Regions from separate parts of the Uliginosibacterium sp. H1 genome, predicted to be linked through region 1. Evidence: predicted binding sites of a transcription regulator. Region 1 holds the regulator's gene; the other holds the start of a gene.
What was found. Region 1 encodes sigma-54, which starts transcription at its own class of promoters, with help from an activator protein. Its sites were predicted from a motif close to TGGCACGCTTNCTGCTNA; they were not measured.

Region 1 (9,744 bases):
CGATGACGATGGCAATCCACACCAGCGCGGTGGCAACCGGCCGGCGGATGCACTGTTCGGCAAGCATCATGTCGGGTTCTTCCCTTCGCCACTGCCTGCGTTGCCACCCTTCTTGCCGTCGCGGCGCTTCCGTGGTGCCGACTCGCCGTTGGCTGCGAGCGGCGCAGCTTCCTCGATGCGACCACCGGGCCGCAGGTTCTGGCCGCCTTCCAGCACGATCTTCACGCCGCCACCGATGCCGGTGACGACGGCCTGGCCGTCCACGATGCGCTGCAGCTCGACGTTCTGGGGCGTCACCGTCGCGTCGTCCTTCACCACATACACGAAGCGATGCGTCGGGCCGTTGACGATGGCCTGGGCGGGCAGGACCACCACGTCCTTCAGCTCGCCGACGGTGACCCGCGTGGTCACGTACTGGCCGGGCCACAGGTTGCGGCTGTTGTTGTCGATGCGGGCCTTGATGGCGATGGTGCCGGCCACGCGGTCCACGGTGCTGTCGATGAAGCTCACTTCGCCGGGCGCCTTGCGGCCGTCGCCGGTTTCCACCTCCACGCGGACGGGTTTTTCGCGTTGCGACGCCAGCAGCATCGGCAAGTCGCGCTCGGGCAGCGTGAAGCTCACGCCGATGGGATGCATGCGCGACACCTTGACCATCGGGGTGGTGGTGGTGACGAGGCTGCCGACCCGCACGTCGATGCGCCCGGCGCGACCGTCGAAGGGTGCGCGGATCACCGAGTAGGTGAGTGCCACCTTGGCCTGCTCCAGCGCCGCCTGGTTCTCCTGCATGCCGGCGCGGGCGGAATCCACCTTGTTGCGGGCGGTATCCAGCGCGGAGGAGGACACGAAGTTCTGGGCCGACAGGTCTTGGGCACGCTTGAGATCGCGCTCGGCGATGTCGAGCTGGGCGCGGGCGCCGACGACCGCGGCTTCCGCGCGCTTCACCGCGGCGGCATCCTCGCGGTCGTCCAGCGAGAACAGGACCTGGCCGCGACGGACTTCCTGCCCCTCGCTGAACTGGACCTGGGCGACCGTACCGGTCTTCTGCGCCCGCACATCCACCTCGTCCAGCGACAGCACGTTGCCCTGTGCACTCAGTACCAGTGGCAGGTTGCGCAGGGTGGTCTGCGTGGTGGTGACCATTTGCGGCTTGTTGCGATTGCCCCCGCTGGCGCCTTGCCCGGAGGCCGGGCTGGCGGCCGCGCTCTTCCCGGGAGCGTCCTTGGTGCCGGCGGAATCGTCTTGCTGGTTACTGCAGGCTGCCGTCAGTAAAGCTGTCAGCAGGAGGGGGGCGAAGCGCTTCTTGAGCATGGTGTTTTCGTTCTGCCAGCCTTGGCAAGGCTGCTTTGAATGGAAGGCTGTGGCACTACAACTTATTGATGTTGCGGCAATGCCGGGTGGCGAAGCAACGAATTGTGAGGCGTGGAAAGCGTAAAAACAGGAAAAGTTCCACAGCCTCCGGAAGGCGGCCTTGAATGCAAGAGCTATGCCATAATTTGCCGCGATCAACCCGAGGAAAAAACATGGACGACAACAAGGCGAAGGCGCTCCAGGCTGCGCTCTCCCAGATCGAGAAGCAGTTCGGCAAGGGCTCCATCATGCGCATGGGCGACGGCAAGCTGGAGGAGGAGATCCAGTCCGTGTCCACCGGCTCGCTGGGACTGGACATCGCCCTGGGCATCGGCGGCCTGCCGCGTGGCCGTGTCGTCGAGATCTACGGCCCGGAATCCTCCGGCAAGACGACCCTGACCCTGCAGGTCATTGCCGAGATGCAGAAGATCGGCGGCACCGCTGCCTTCATCGACGCCGAGCATGCGCTGGACGTGGGCTACGCCGCCAAGCTGGGCGTGAACGTCGCCGACCTCCTGATCTCGCAGCCGGACACCGGCGAGCAGGCGCTGGAAATCGCCGACATGCTGGTGCGCTCCGGTGGCGTGGACATCCTGGTCATCGACTCGGTGGCGGCACTGACGCCGAAGGCCGAAATCGAAGGCGAGATGGGTGACCAGTTGCCCGGTCTGCAGGCCCGCCTGATGTCGCAGGCGCTGCGCAAGCTCACCGGCAACATCAAGCGCACCAACACCCTGGTCATCTTCATCAACCAGATCCGCATGAAGATCGGCGTGATGTTCGGCAACCCGGAAACCACCACCGGCGGCAACGCGCTGAAGTTCTACGCCTCCGTACGCCTGGACATCCGTCGTACCGGCACGATCAAGAAGAACGAAGAAGTCATCGGCTCCGAAACCAAGGTGAAGGTCGTCAAGAACAAGGTGGCACCGCCGTTCAGGGAAGCCCACTTCGACATCCTGTATGGCGAAGGCATTTCGCGTGAAGGCGAAGTCGTCGATATGGGCGTCGAGCACAAGTTCGTCGACAAGAGCGGTGCCTGGTATGCCTACAACGGCGAGAAGATCGGCCAGGGCAAGGACAACGCGCGTGAGTTCCTGCGCGCCAATCCGCAGATCTCCCGCGAGATCGAGAACAAGATCCGCGAAGCGGTGGGCGTCGTTGCGCTGCCTGCCGCCGAGCAGGCCTGATCGACGGATCGTTGGCGGATGCCTCGCGATGAGCAGTTCTCCGGCGACGGCCCTGCGCAACCGGGCCTTGCGCCTGCTGGCCCGGCGCGAGCATTCGCGCGCCGAGCTGGCGGCCAAGCTGCGCGGCGAGGCGGAGCCTGAAATGCTGTCGGCATTGCTCGACCGTCTCGCCGAGACCGGACTGCAGTCCGATGCGCGCTACGCCGAGAGCTTCGTGCGCAGTCGCGCCGAGCGACATGGCGTGGGGCGCCTGCGCAATGAACTCGCACGGCGCGGCGTGGCCGAAGCGCTGATCGACGATGCACTCACCACCCTGGCCGATGAAGGCGGTGGCGACGAACTGGCCCGCCTGCGCGCGGTGTGGCAGAAGAAATTCGGCGACAAGCCGCAGGACGCCCGCGAGTGGGCCCGTCAGGCGCGCTTCCTCCAGTCGCGGGGCTTCACCAGCGAACTGATCCGCAAAGTACTGAAAGAGCCGTTCAACGATGAGTCTGCTTAGGGTTACCCAGCTCTCCAAGCGCTACAAGAAACGCACGGTGGTCCGTGACGTTTCCTTCGAGGTCGGCAGCGGCGAGGTCGTCGGCCTGCTCGGCCCCAATGGCGCGGGCAAGACGACCTGCTTCTACATGATCGTCGGGCTGGTGCGCGCGGACGGCGGTGCGATCCACCTGGACGGCACCGATCTGACCCACACGCCGATTCATCGCCGCGCGCAGATGGGCCTGTCCTACCTGCCGCAGGAGAACTCGGTTTTCCGCAAGCTGACGGTCGCCGAGAACATCATGGCCGTGCTGGAGCTGCAGAAGCTGGGCAAGGCTGAAGTGCGGGCCCGGCTGGACGAGCTGCTCAACGAGCTGAACATCGGCCATCTGCGCGACGCGACCGCCCAGTCGCTGTCCGGTGGCGAGCGTCGCCGCGTGGAGATCGCGCGTGCGCTGGCGACCAGCCCGCGGCTTATCCTGCTCGACGAACCCTTCGCCGGCGTGGACCCGATCGCGGTGATCGACATCCAGAAGATCATCGCCTACCTGAAGTCGCGCGGCATCGGGGTGCTGATCACCGACCACAACGTGCGTGAGACGCTGGGTATCTGCGATCACGCCTGCATCATCAACTCCGGCGAGGTGCTCGCTGGCGGCCGTCCTGACGAAATCGTGCAAAACGCACAGGTGCGTCAGGTGTATCTGGGCGAACATTTCCGCCTGTAGAAGTTTTCCGTCTCATTCATGAAGCCCTCGCTCCAGCTCAAGATATCCCAGCACCTCGCGCTGACCCCGCAGCTGCAGCAGTCCATCCGCTTGCTGCAGCTGTCGACGCTTGAGCTCAACACCGAAATCGAGCGCATCCTGCTGGAGAACCCCATGCTGGAGCGCGAGGACGGTGAGGAGGGCGGCGCCGAAGCGGTGGCCAGCGTCGAGCAGGCCGAAGCCACGCGCCACGAGGAGCGCGAGGAGCGCGACTTCGCGGAGATCCGCGAATCCAGCGGCAACGGCGAGGACGCGGACTTCGAGCCGGCGGTGTCGGTCGATCCGCCTGAGACCATCGATGCGGCCTACGAGGCGGCCTCCGACGACGATCTCGGCGAAGCCGCGGAGTGGCGTTCCGAAGCGGGCAGCCGCAATGGCGGTGACGACGACGAGTCCGACTTCCAGGAATTCCAGGCTGCCGCCACGTCGTTGCGTGACCACCTCGATGCCCAGGTGGCCTTGATGGCCCTGTCCGACCGGGACCGCGCGCTGGTGCGTTTCCTCATCGAGGCGCTGGATGACGATGGCTTTCTCGACACCCCGCTGGAAGAACTGCTCGAACTGATTCCGCCCGAGCTGGAAGTGGAAGTCGATGACCTGCAGATCGCGCTGCGCTATGTGCAGCACTTCGACCCCGTCGGCGTCGGCGCACGCAGCCTGCAGGAGTGCCTGACCCTGCAGCTGCGCAATTGCCCGGAATGCAGTGCCCGCAGCCTGGCGCTGCAGATCGTCGATGGCCAGCTCGAACTGCTGGCCGCGCGCGACTTCGTCAAGCTCAAGCGCCGCCTGGGCTGCAACGACGACGGCCTGCGCGCCGCGCAAGACATGATTTCCCGGCTGAACCCCCGCCCGGGCGCCCAGTTCACCCACGTGGAGCCGCGCTACATCGTGCCGGACGTCATCGTCCGCAAGACGCGCGGCCGCTGGGGGGCGAGCCTCAACCCGGAGGCGATGCCGAAACTGAGGATCCACCGCGTCTACGCCGACATCCTTCAGCAGAACCGTGGTTCCGCCAGCGCCCTGTCGGGCCAGCTACAGGAAGCCCGCTGGTTAATCAAGAACGTACAACAACGCTTTGACACGATCCTCAGAGTGTCGCAGGCTATCGTCGAACGACAACACCAGTTCTTCGACCACGGCGAAGTGGCCATGCGGCCGCTGACCCTGAGGGAGATTGCCGACGAACTGGAGCTGCACGAATCCACGGTGTCGCGCGTGACCACGCAGAAGTACATGGCCAGCCCGCGCGGCGTGTTCGAACTGAAGTATTTCTTCGGCTCTCACGTGTCCACCGACACGGGCGGTGCCTGCTCTGCCACGGCGATTCGTGCGCTGATCCGCCAGATGGTTGCAGGTGAAGACGGGAGAAAACCCCTGTCCGACGCCACGATTGCCGAGATGTTGGGCCAGCAGGGTATCGTGGTGGCGCGACGGACGATTGCGAAATACCGCGAGTCGCTCAATATCCCGCCGGTCAGTCAGCGCAAGTCGATCTGAGAGGAGTGCCCTATGAATCTCAACATCACCGGCCATCATCTTGAGGTGACCCCCGCCATCCGTGAGTTCGTCACCAGCAAGCTGGAACGCGTGATTCGCCATTTCGACCACGTGACCGCCACCCACGTGATCCTCTCCGTCGAGAAGCTCAAGCAGAAGGCCGAAGTGACCCTGCATGTCCGCGGCAAGGACATCCACGTCGAAGCGACCGAGGAAGACCTCTACGCCGCCATCGACGCCATGACGGACAAGCTCGACCGCCAGGTCGTCAAGCACAAGGAAAAGTCCTTCGACCACGGGCGCGACGCCATCAAGCACCAAGCCGCCCAGCCCTGACCGCCCGGCCGGCCGGGTTGTCGGGCATAATTCCCGCTTGCCTGCACCTCGGCCGGTTATCCTGCTCCAAGGTTCTGCTGTCCCATCCCGCTGCACCACGCCCGACAGGAAAGCTCGACAGTTTCGACAGTCCCAGACAGTCCATTTACGCCGAGTAGCGACCGTCTCGTCACCACTGGTGACAGCGCGGTCAGAGCCTCCCCCGGATGAACCTCATTTCCCACATCCTGCCACTGCAAAACGTGCTGCTCGACCTGGAGGCCGACAGCAAGAAGCGCGTTTTTGAACGGGCAGGACTGATCTTCGAGAACCAGAACAGCCTGTCGCGCAGCGCGATCATCGATTCGCTGACCCAGCGCGAGAAGCTCGGCTCCACCGGCCTGGGCCAGGGCATCGCCATTCCGCACGGCCGCATCAAGGGTTTGAAGGAAGCGCTGGGCGCTTTCTTCCGCCTGGCCAGCCCGATCCAGTTCGATGCGCCGGATGGCCGCGCGGTGAACCTCATCTTCGTGATGCTGGTGCCGGAGCAGGCCAACGAATCCCATCTGCGCCTGCTGTCCGAACTGGCCCAGATGTTCTCCGACCGCGCTTTCCGCGACGATCTTCTGGCGGCCGACAGCGCCGACACCATGCATAGCCTCTTTGTCGAATGGGATCCGCATGCGGCGAACGAGCGTCGCTCAACTCTTTGAGGCCAACCGTGCTGCGTTGCGCCTGCGCCACGTCGCCGGCCGGCTCGACACGCACCTCACCATCCATGACAACCGGGTATGGCCGGCTGACCTCGTCGGTCACCTGAACCTCATCCATCCGCAGCGCCTGCAGGTGATGGGCGAGGCGGAGTTCGTCTGGGCGCGCCGTCAGGCGCGCGACAAGCTGGAGCACCACCTGCTCGGCATCCTCGCCGCGGCGCCGCCGGGCATCATCGTGGCCGACGACTGCGAGGTGCCGGACATCATCCGGCGCAACTGCGAGGATGTCGGTGTGCCCTTGCTGGCCTCACCCATGGAGTCCGCACGCGTCATCGACGTGATGCGCAGCTACCTTGCGCGACGGCTCGCCGAGCGTGTCTCGCTGCACGGCGTCTTCATGGACGTGCTGGGCGTGGGCGTGCTGATCACCGGCGATTCCGGTGCCGGCAAATCCGAGCTTGCCCTGGAGCTGATCTCGCGCGGGCACGGTCTGGTGGCCGACGACGTGGTGGAGATCTCGCGGGTGGCGTCCGGCGTGCTGGAAGGTCGCTGCCCGGAGATGCTGAAGGATTTCCTGGAAGTCCGCGGCCTCGGCATCCTGAACATCCGCACCATCTTCGGCGAGACGGCCTGTCGCCGGAAGATGAAGCTCAAGCTGGTGGTTCACCTGCAACGTCGCTCCGCCGCCGACGAACCGCTGCGCCTGCCGCTGGACGACGAGATGCAGGACGTGCTCGGCGTTCCCGTACGCCGCACCGTGCTGCCGGTGGCGGCGGGCCGCAACCTCGCGGTGCTGCTGGAGGCGGCGGTGCGCAACACCATCCTGCAGTTGCGGGGCATCGACTCCACGCAGGAGTTCGTGGCCCGGCAGCGCAGTGTGCTGGACCAGGAAGACCCTTTCGAGCACTGAAAACACGGGACAGTGCTTCGCGGGTGTTCACGCCAGACAGCACGCGAAGGACAACAAAAAGGCCACGCATTGCGTGGCCTTTTTTCTTCCCTTGCGGAGGGGTGACCGGTCTCAGCGCTGGCCGATATCGAACATCATGCTGTCGACGTCGACCTCGTTGGGCGAATAACCCAGGCCCACGCGGCCGCGAGGTGGCAGGTCGCATTCACCACGGCGCAGCACGATCTCCACGCCGCTGTCGTCCACCAGGTAGGTGCCGTTGGTGCTGTTGTCGATCAGCACGTAGCGGCCCGAGCGCCATTCGATGCGTGCATGGTGACGCGAGGCGCGGCGATCGCCGATGACGACATCATTGCCCTCCTCGCGCCCGGCCAGCAGCACCGGCTGCAGTTCGCTGACCACGAAACTGTGGTTCAGGTAGCGCAGCATGAGGCGCGAGCGCGGCGCCGAGGGTTCGGCGGGCTTGGTGGGCGCCTCGACACGCGGTGCGGCCGCGGGCAGGGAGCGCAGCGTGGCTTCGCGCAAGGCGGCCGTGCCGGTCTTCAACTCGAAGATCGGCAGGTCGTAGCCGTTGGAGGACACCGACAGCTGGGTCTGCGTGTCGATCTGGCCGCGCACCGATTCCGGCAGGTGCATCGAGGCTTCACCGGACAACAGGATCTGGCCGGGCGAGGCCACCGAGGCGAGATTGTTGACGATCTCGACGGCCTCGTTGCTGGGGTTGCTGGTCTCGCCTTCGTTCGGGCCGCAGTGGACGCCGATGCGTACCGACAGCGACACACCGGACACCGGTGGCAATTGCGCCACGCGATCGCGGATGTCGCTGGCAGCCAGTACCGCTGCGTCACAGCGCGGGAAGACGGCAACCAGCCGGCGGCCCTCGCTCTTCAGCGTCTGGCCCTGATGGGCTTCGATGGAACGCTCGGCGCGCGACAGGCAACGTTCGCGGGCGCGCGCTGCTTCGGTTTCGCCAAGCTTGCTGACCAGGGTGCTGTCACCCGTGACCTCGGCTACCACCACGCAGGTCTCGGATACGGGGCTACTTATCATTGTTCGGGTGACTCCAGCTTGGTCCAGGGGTCGGCGCGGGTGTTCCAGACGATGGGCGCGACGACCGGTTCGGTATTGCCGGTATCGAGTTCGGGGGGGTCGAAAACCAGGTCACCGCCGGCGCTGTCTGCAAGGGGCGACAGGCTCTTGAAGTTGTACAGGTTGCCATCCGCAAGATGCGAGGGCACTACGTTCTGAAGGGCAGTGGTGATCGACTCGACGCGGCCCGGGAAGCGGGTTTCCCAGTCGGCGAGCATCGCCTTGATCTGCTTGCGCTGCGCGTTTTCCTGCGTACCGCAGAGGTTGCACGGGATGATCGGGTACGCCATCGCGCGGGCAAACTTCGCGACGTCGCGTTCGTTGCAGTAGGCGAGCGGGCGGATCACCACGTGCTGACCGTCGTCGCTGACCAGCTTCGGCGGCATGGCCTTGAGCTTGCCGCCGAAGAACATGTTGAGGAACAGCGTCTCGATGATGTCCTCGCGGTGGTGGCCGAGCGCAATCTTCGTCGCGCCGATTTCCCGCGCCGTCCGGTAGATGATGCCGCGGCGCAGGCGCGAACACAGTGCGCAGGTGGTCTTGCCCTCCGGCACCTTGCCCTTGACGATGGAGTAGGTGTCCTCGGTGACGATCCGGTACTCGACGCCGATCGACTCGAAGTAGCGCGGCAACACCTCGTCGGGGAAGCCAGGCTGCTTCTGGTCGAGGTTCATCGCGACGATGCTGAAGTCGATCGGTGCGCGCTGGCGCAGGATCGACAGCAAGGTCAGCAAGGTATAGGAGTCCTTGCCGCCGGAGCAGCACACCATCACGCGGTCGCCTTCCTCGATCATGCCGAAGTCGGCGATGGCGCGGCCGACCTGCCGCAGCAGGAATTTCTGCAGCTTCAGGACGTTGCCGGAGAGGCTGGTTTCGGCGATGTCGGCAGGGAGTACGGCTTCCACGATGGTCTTACCTTCAATGCCTTCAGGACGCTGCTGAAGGTCCGGGGATTATAGTGATTGTGCCCCGCACCAAGGCGGCAGCATTTCACGTTAGTTGGGACTGCGAACTTTCGCAAAACCCTTGTCGGCACTCGTTTTCCGGCCAGGCCGATGCGGCGGGGTGCTACAGGGTTTACGGCAGCGCCAGCCGGTAATCCAGTCGGAGTGCAGCTTTGCCGCGGGCGCGCCTTAATTGTGGTGTTCAGTGTGCCTGATCCCAGCTGTCTCCGCTCCCTACTTCGGCCAGCAACGGCACCTTCAGTTCGGCCACGCCCGACATGCGCTGCGGCAGGACATTTTTCACGTGCTCCAGCTCCGCGTCGGGGACTTCCAGGATCAGTTCGTCGTGCACCTGCAGCAGCAGGCGGCTGGCGAGGTTTTCCTCGCGGATCCAGTCGTAGACGTGGCGCATGGCCATTTTGACCAGATCGGCCGCCGTGCCCTGCATCGGCGCATTGATCGCCGCACGCTCGGCGCCCTGGCGCCGACCGA
Region 2 (3,770 bases), on a different contig from region 1:
GTCGATGCCCAGGCCCATCGCCTCGTTGCTGACGTTCAGGGTGATCCGGGCGGACTGACGCAGGAAGGTCTCGCGCAGCAGGCTGGCGAGACGCGCGATGTACACGCTGAGCTCGATGCGCGAGAAGTCGTTGCGCTCGTAGAGCAACTGGTGGATCAGCGCCATCGCCTTCACCCGGCTCTGGCTCTCCGCCAGCACCACGCGCGCCTCCGGCGTGGAGGTGGAGGACTGCAGGTTGAGCAGGCTGGAGATGACCTGCAGGTTGTTCTTGACGCGGTGGTGCACCTCGTTGAGCAGCACCGTCTTCTCTTCGAGCGACTTGTTGAGCATCGTCTGGTCGGCCTTGCGCTTGGTGACGTCGACGATGGTCGCCAGTACGTGCATGCCGTCGGCCGTCTGCAAGGCATTGAGGCCGATCTCCACCGGAAACTCGCTGCCGTCGCGACGCAGCGCGAAGAGTTCGCGACGCCCCGCCATGTCACGCGTGGTCGGCGAGCGGAGATAGCTGGAACGCAGGCCGTGGTGCATGTCGCGGTAGCGGTCGGGCATCAGCATCTCCACCGGCTGGCCGATCATCTCCTCGCGACGGTGGCCGAACATGCGCTCCAGCCCCCGGTTCACCAGCACGATGCGTCCGTCGCGATTGACCATCGCCATGCCGTCGGGCGCCACCTCCACCACCGCGCGGAAGCGTTCCTCGGAGAGCCGCAGTGCTTCCTCGCTGCTCTTGCGGTCGCTGATGTCGATGGCCGACGCGATGAGGTGGCTGATGTGGCCAGGCTGGTCGTTCATCGGGGCCAGCATGAAATCCAGCGTGGTGCGGCTGTCGCCGGCCAGGCGGGCGACGATGTCGTAGCGGGCGGTCTCGCCGGCAGCGGCCCTGGCCACGGAGTTGCGCAGCAGCTCCTGCACGCTGTCGTCGTGGTCCCACCACGGGCATTCCCAGAACGGGCGGCCCAGCGCACTGTCGGGGTCGATGCCGGCGGCATCCAGCGGCACGCGGTTGACGGCGATCAGCGTGCCGTCAGGCGTGAGCGTCCATACGTAGGTGAACAGGCTGTCCAGCACCCGGGCGATCGGCACCTCCCCGCCCAGGCCGGCTATCGTCGCCAACCCGCCCTGCCCAGCGGCATGCGCGGATGGGCCTTCCCGGACTGTCTCCATTGCCATGTGCCGCCTCCCTGCCCCTGCCCACTTGCTGTTCTACAGCCCAGAATGGCCGCCGCAGCCAATATGCCGGCTCAATGACGTGATGACGATTGAATTCTTGCAAACTTGAGCCGCCCGAAAGGGCAGGCAACACGGTCAGGCCTGGGCCCGCTGGCTGGGTGGGACCGGCCGGGTGGCAGGAGATTCCGGAAAAGGGAAAAACGGGCAAAAAAATGCCGGCTCATCGAGCCGGCATGGAAGACCGCGGTGGCTACCCCCCAAAGGCGCCACCACGATGGGGAACGGGGTGTTGCCGTCAGGTGCCCAGGGTCACCAGCAGCGGCTTGCCCGCGTGTTCGTCGTTGCTGGCGTTGGCCGGCTTGGATGGGCGGTTGCCGGCGGCGTCGCTGCGGCTCTCGCCCAGGGCTTCGATGTCGCCAGCGATGACACCGCCGGACTCGACGAGCAGGCGGCCGTAGCGCACCTTGCCGGTCACGCGGCCAGTGGCGTGGATGATCAGTTGGTCGCGCGCGGTGATTTCACCTTCGAAGCTGCCCCAGATTTCGGCGATGTCGATGCCAACCTTGCCGGAGAAGGCGCCGTGCTCGTTGATGCGGATGACGCGACTGTCCATGGTGGCCTCGACGCGGCCATCCACGATCAGCGTGTCGCAGTCGAGGATCTCGGCGCCACGCAGCTTCACGTCCGGCCCGACGATGAGCTGGCTGCCTTCCGCCGGTTGCAGTACCGGCGCCACTTCGCGCGGAGTGGCCGGCGCGACGGAGCGCGTGGGTGCCGGTTGTTCGGTCACGGCCACCGACGGGCTGAGCGTGCCCGTTGCCGGCGCGCTGGCGCCTGTCGTACTGCCGTTGCCACTGCTGCCGTTACGCCCGAGACGCTCGCCGACCGGGCCAGTGTTGCGGGGCAGAACCGAAGGCTTGTTGAACATGGAGTCTCCTGCATCAAACTGCGGCACACCGGATGCACGCCGCGGGCGCCGCTTTATTGCAATGCCCGTGCCAGGAATACAAAACGCATGTTTATCAATGGATTGCGAATTTTTCTTCATGTGACACATGGACAGGATGTCGGGCCTTCCCGTCACCTTTGAAGCGCGCATTCCCCAAGTGCTTGATTCCTAGTCGTCGCAAGCTGTCGTCAGGTCACGACGCCATTTCGCCCTGTCACCTTCCAGGCCCCCGCCGCCGTCTCCTCGACGGACCTTCGGGCAATACCCCTGCCCCCAGCGTGGTTTAGCAATCCTTTAAGGTTTTCTTACTCAAGATTTAGCGACGGCCGTTGCGACACCTCCCTAAGCTGCGCTCACTTCCTACCGCCCTTCATGGCGGAGCGAACGCCAATCATGTCTTTGTCATTCATCCTTGGGAGAAACACCATGCCGTTCCAGCAACAAGCCGAGCGTCACAACATGTACACCTGCGTGCACAAGGGCATCCGTGCACTGATGCAACACACGCTCTACGAGGTGGGTCGTTGCGACTGGCGCGACGACCTCGAAAGCGACGCCGCCGCCGCACAGCTGCGCGCGATGATGGAGCTGATGTACAGCCACCTGCATCACGAAGATGTCTTCATCCACGCGGCCATGGAGGCACGCCGCCCCGGTTCGGCGATGCAGACTTCGGGCGATCACCACGAGCATGTGCTGGCCATCAAGGCCTTCCTGGCAGGCGCGGATGCGCTGGGCAGCGCTGAGGTGGAGGAACGTACGCGCATGGGCGCCGACGTCTACCGTCGCCTGGGCCTGTTCGTATCGGAGAACCTGGAGCACATGGTGGTCGAGGAGACCGACAACAACGCGGTGCTGTGGGCCTGCTACAGCGACGAGGAATTGCGCGGCATCGAGCACGCGCTGGTGTCGTCGATCCCGGCCGAGCGCCACGGGCAGTTCCTGCGCTGGATGCTGCCGGCGATGAACACCGCGGAGCGCACCGCACTGCTGGCGGGCGCACGCCAGGGCATGCCGCCGGAAGTCTTCCAGGACGTGCTGGGCAACATGCGGCCGCTGCTGTCGGAGCGCGACTGGTACAAGCTGATGGAAGGGCTCGGGATTGGCCGGCAGAGCGCCCAGGAAGCGCTGGCCGCCTGAGGGGATGGGAAGTCGGGGAGGACGGGGAAGACGGGAGCCGGTGTCGGTCCGGCGTCCCGTGTCCGCTACAGCAGCTTGCCGGGGTTCATCAGGCCGCGCGGGTCCAGCGCGGCCTTCACGGCACGCATCAGGTCCATTTCCACCGCGGACTTGTAGCGCAGCACTTCTTCCCGCTTGAGCTGGCCGAGGCCGTGCTCGGCCGAGATCGACCCGCCATGCGCGGCCACCCGGTCGTGCACGATGCGGTTCACCGCCGGGGTTTGCGCGATGAACACGTCATTGTCCTGCCGTTGCGCACGCGACATGTTGTAGTGCAGGTTGCCGTCGCCGACGTGGCCGAAGGTCACGATGCGCAGCCCCGGAAAGGCAGACTTCAAGGCGGCATCCGTGTCGTGCAGGAAGGCCGGGATGCGCCCGACGGGCACGGCCACGTCGTGCTTGATCGAGAAGCCCTCGCGCTTCTGCGCTTCCGAGATGTTCTCGCGCAAGGCCCACAAGGCGGCACGCTGGG

Region 2: the regulator sigma-54 is predicted to act here: its motif matches at 2,154-2,171, upstream of VVD47_RS19225 (bactofilin family protein).

What each region holds. Positions count from the first base shown of each region.
Region 1 is NZ_JAYXHR010000002.1:1,329,285-1,339,028, forward strand. Features, by position in the region: gene VVD47_RS15635 (efflux RND transporter permease subunit) at 1-70, opposite strand, end outside; gene VVD47_RS15640 (efflux RND transporter periplasmic adaptor subunit) at 67-1,308, opposite strand; gene recA (recombinase RecA) at 1,521-2,537, shown strand; gene recX (recombination regulator RecX) at 2,566-3,036, shown strand; gene lptB (LPS export ABC transporter ATP-binding protein) at 3,023-3,745, shown strand; gene VVD47_RS15660 (RNA polymerase factor sigma-54) at 3,764-5,281, shown strand; gene hpf (ribosome hibernation-promoting factor, HPF/YfiA family) at 5,294-5,617, shown strand; gene ptsN (PTS IIA-like nitrogen regulatory protein PtsN) at 5,824-6,309, shown strand; gene hprK (HPr(Ser) kinase/phosphatase) at 6,278-7,219, shown strand; gene VVD47_RS15680 (FHA domain-containing protein) at 7,331-8,269, opposite strand; gene ttcA (tRNA 2-thiocytidine(32) synthetase TtcA) at 8,266-9,213, opposite strand; gene polA (DNA polymerase I) at 9,455-9,744, opposite strand, start outside.
Region 2 is NZ_JAYXHR010000004.1:10,192-13,961, reverse strand. Features, by position in the region: gene VVD47_RS19230 (sensor histidine kinase) at 1-1,170, opposite strand, end outside; gene VVD47_RS19225 (bactofilin family protein) at 1,466-2,098, opposite strand; gene VVD47_RS19220 (hypothetical protein) at 2,546-3,259, shown strand; gene VVD47_RS19215 (FAD-binding oxidoreductase) at 3,325-3,770, opposite strand, start outside.